One region of the Lysinibacillus sp. NPDC092081 genome, then DNA from elsewhere that is predicted to be linked to it. Evidence: predicted binding sites of a transcription regulator. Region 1 holds the regulator's gene; the other holds the start of a gene.
The links. The regulator LexA, encoded in region 1, represses DNA repair genes until DNA is damaged. The targets are predictions, from matches to a motif close to CGAACATATGTTCG.

Region 1 (2,210 bases):
ACGATAGCCATTTTCAACTGCACGACGCATGCCACGGCGTATTTTAGCATTATGGATTCTGCGCTGGTACTCCTCTACAATTGCTAAAATTTCTAGAAGCATCGTATCCATTTCATTTAATTGTAAAGGTCCCTCGTCTCGCATAGAAAAAACATCCGTTTCAGTTTTCTGCAATAGATGCAACACTGCCATTCGAGCATTTCCACGTCCTAAGCGTGTTTCATCCTGCACGAATAATGCTTCTATTTCTTTTTCTTTAATGAAATCGAGCATTTCTAATAATCCTTCACGTTCCACATCATAGCCGCTATGCTTATCCTTAAAAACAAGCTTCACTTCGTAGCCCTGTTCTTTAGCATAGCGCATCAACTCCTCTTGCTGACGTTCTAACGAGGAACTTTGTGTCTCTTTTTCTGTACTCACACGGCAATAGACAACAGCCGATTGTTGATTATTAATCATTTTACATTTCTCGCAATTTCAATTGAATTTATAGGGTTGGGTTGGTCACCCACTACTGGAATCACTAGAGATTTACCTGCAATAATTTGTATGTTCGATAATTCATTTTCTGTTTTCACAAGCTTAATCCATTCATCCGTTTTCATTTTACCACGGTATTGATCGGCTAACGACCATAAGCTATCACCATGTGCGATTTCAATTTCTGTGTACGTTACATCGCCTGGGTCTGTTATAAAAAGGTATGCTGCAAAAAGTAGACAAGCTCCTAATAAAGTTGTAATATGTGGATTTTTCTTTAACCAGTTCATGTTTAAAACCCCTTTTCAAGAATGTTTGTTCGGAATATATGTTCTTATAATAATGCGAACAAACGTTTTTGTCAAACACTTTTCGAACCTATGTTTGCTTAAGTGTTCGCATTCTGTTATACTACTAATAAGTAGAATGATTAGAAAAAAAGAGGTGAGCAATCATGAAAAAAGTTTCGAAAAGACAAGAGGCCATATTAGAGTTCATTAAAGAAGAAGTGCGCGCAAAGGGGTATCCACCTTCTGTACGTGAGATTGGTGAAGCAGTTGGACTTGCTTCAAGCTCCACAGTTCATGGACATTTATCTCGTTTAGAGCAAAAAGGCTTGATTCGACGCGATCCAACTAAACCACGTGCCATTGAAATTCTAGAGCCAGAGGATTCTATTCAAAAGCAACATGTTATACATGTCCCACTTGTTGGGAAGGTTACTGCAGGTTCTCCGATAACGGCTATTGAAAATATCGATGAATATTTCCCACTACCAGATACTTATGGTACTAGTGAAGATCAATTATTTATGCTAGAAATTATGGGTGAATCAATGATTGAAGCTGGTATTTTAGACGGAGATTTAGTTATTGTTAAACAAAAAGCAACAGCTGATAATGGTGATATTGTCGTAGCAATGACTGAAGAAGATGAAGCTACTGTAAAGCGTTTCTTCAAGGAAAAAAATCATTTCCGTTTACAACCTGAAAACTCAACAATGGAGCCAATTATCGTAGACCAAGTTTCTATTTTGGGGCAAGTTGTAGGTCTATATCGTCGTGTACATTAAAAGTATCTCAATATTAAAATATAAAAAGAGGATTTTATGTTCACGTAAGAGCATATACCTCTTTTTCTTATCTTTTCCACTTTATTCACTAAAAAAGAACCCACTTTAAAATGGATTCTTATACTTAGCACTTGCCCTTGATAAAAAAATCTATGCTTATAAAATTTTATGCCTCTACCTTAAATTTCAAACTTGCCTTTACAAATGCAGTAAATAGTTTCTTTGATACTTCATCTCCTGCAATAGCTAACTCCTCAGGATGCCACTGTACTGCTAGACAAAATGGTAAATCTTCGTGTACTACCGCTTCAACGATACCATCACTTGATTTTGCTACCACTTCCAATTTTTCTGCTACTACGTTTATTGCCTGATGATGAAATGAATTCACAGCAATTTTTTCTTCCTCAATAATCGTTTTTAATAATGTATCAGGTGTTAGATTAACATGATGTGTAGTAACGCCTCGTGCCGCTTGTTGCATGTGCTTTATTAATTTTCGACTATGGTACTCGCTTTCAATATCCTGATAGACTGTGCCTCCAAACGCAACATTCAGTATTTGAAGCCCTCGGCAAATTCCGAGAATCGGCATTTGCCGAATATAAGCCGCTTTAATTAATGCAAGCTCTACTGTATCTCTTTCAGGATGAAC
Region 2 (2,210 bases), on a different contig from region 1:
TCGACTTGTAATAGCTCAAGCCCTTGCTTAGCAAGTCCCTCCGTTATCATACCATCTCCAAGCACCTGTGCATAATCTCGCACTCGTTTAAGCAAACGGTTAGCGATACGGGGTGTACCACGCGAGCGTGTCGCCATTTCAAGAGCTGCTACTTGCTCAATATCAACATTAAATAAATGCGCACTACGTACGACAATTTCTGCAAGTGAAGTATGATCATAATACTCCAATCTTAATAATACGCCAAAGCGATCCCTTAATGGTGCAGATAATGCGCCTGCCCTTGTTGTTGCACCAACGAGTGTAAATGGCGGTAAATCAAGTCGTACAGAACGCGCTTCAGGGCCTTTACCAACGACAATATCTAAACAAAAATCCTCCATAGCAGGATAAAGAACCTCTTCTATTGCACGAGGTAGGCGATGTATTTCATCGATAAATAGCACATCCCCTGGCTCCAGTGAGCTTAAAATAGCTGCTAAATCTCCAGGACGTTCGATCGCAGGGCCACTAGTCATGCGCACATTGACATTCATTTCATTAGCAATGACAGCAGCTAAGGTAGTTTTACCAAGTCCAGGCGGTCCATATAACAGCACATGATCTAAACTTTCCTGACGAAGCTTTGCCGCTTCAATGAAAATTTGTAAATTTTCCTTTACCTTATGTTGACCAATGTATTGTGCTAACCTTTGTGGTCGTAAAGATAATTCAAACTGTTCATCATAGTTACCTGCCTCACTAGCCATCATACGTTCAGACATGTACTTCCCCCCCTTTCACTATTTTAACTTTAATAGCAATTGTAAAGCTTGTTTCATAAATGCATCTGTTGTTTCAAGCTTGTCGTTATCTTCGAGCTGTGGACGTATTTTTTCTAGTTCTTTTTCAGAATAACCAAGTGCCATTAAGGCAAGAATAGCTTCTTCAAGCTCATGTTTATATGGATTCACACCAAATAACGGTAGCTCATCTTCTGTACTTGGTAGCTCAATAGTCTCTAACAATCCGCCAAGTTTACCTTTTAAATCTAGAATCATTTGACGTGCCGTTTTCTTACCCACGCCAGGAAACTTTACTAAAAACGATTCATCCTCTCGTTCAATAGCACTGATAACCTGTTGCGGATTCCCAGTAGCTAAAATAGCAAGCGCACCCTTCGGTCCAATCCCTGACACTAAAATAAGTTTACGAAACAGTTCTCGTTGGTCTAAATTTGGAAAGCCATATAACACTTGTGCATCCTCACGTACATGCAAGTGTACAAATATTTGCTGTTCAAGTGCAGATGTCCTGAACGCAAATGGATTAGGTGTATTCAGCTGCCAGCCCATCCCTTGTTGTTCAAGAACGATATACTCAGGAGTTATACGCTTTATTTGTCCTTTTAAATAATCATACATTCTATAATCCCTCACAATCATCGTCTTCGATTATAGCATATTGCGAACGAATGCTCGACTATAAGAAATAACACAGTAGCCGTTCACATACAAAAATGACCGCCGAAAGACGGTCATTTTTTTATCATTTTATCAATATCGTACCACAGTTTCGGCCAATATGTGAGAGCTCGTTTTGTAAATGGCACTAAATAATCTAAAAATACAAGCTGTTGATCTAATGGTAAATCTACTGCAAAAAGCCATTCACGTAATAGCTCATTCGGATATTTTAAACGATGTAGCTTTCTTTTATCTAATCGTTTCATCTCTGGTAGCTCTGCAAATATTTTACCAAGGTCATAATCTACAGCTGGCAATACACGATGTAACCATAAAATATATTCATCATCCGCTTCTCCAAGGTGAGCCAGATCAAAATCAATTAAACGTAATTTCCCATCTGAGCACCATAAAAAATTATGATGTACGACATCTCCATGTAAAAGCGTTATTTCTTTTTCAGGTACATCTTCCTGAGCGATTAGCTGTAACGATTTCTCACTATAATGTACAATTTGATCGATTTCTTCTTTTGTTAAAAATGAACGAAATTCATTCCGTCTGCTTTTAAAACGCATATGACGCATTTGCCATTTTAAAAGCTGTGAATAGGTGTGCAAGCCTGGCACCCGCTGCCAAGCAATTTTTTTATGTGTATCATGTAACGTATTTAATAAGTTGAGAGATTCTTTCCGATCCTTTTTATGTGCAAAATTAGCACTATGACTTCCTTCTTGCCAATCTTGCACGATTAAATACTCATCA

Region 2: ruvA (Holliday junction branch migration protein RuvA) is a predicted target of LexA. The motif match lies at 1,447-1,460, and genes of this name have one in related genera.

Annotation. Positions count from the first base shown of each region.
Region 1 covers NZ_JBIVRU010000001.1:557,434-559,643, forward strand. The annotation lists gene ACIQLB_RS02930 (YneB family resolvase-like protein) at 1-462, opposite strand, end outside; gene yneA (cell division suppressor protein YneA) at 459-773, opposite strand; gene lexA (transcriptional repressor LexA) at 938-1,555, shown strand; gene ACIQLB_RS02945 (gamma-glutamyl-gamma-aminobutyrate hydrolase family protein) at 1,722-2,210, opposite strand, start outside.
Region 2 covers NZ_JBIVRU010000002.1:316,169-318,378, reverse strand. The annotation lists gene ruvB (Holliday junction branch migration DNA helicase RuvB) at 1-764, opposite strand, end outside; gene ruvA (Holliday junction branch migration protein RuvA) at 783-1,403, opposite strand; gene ACIQLB_RS06315 (phosphotransferase) at 1,517-2,210, opposite strand, start outside.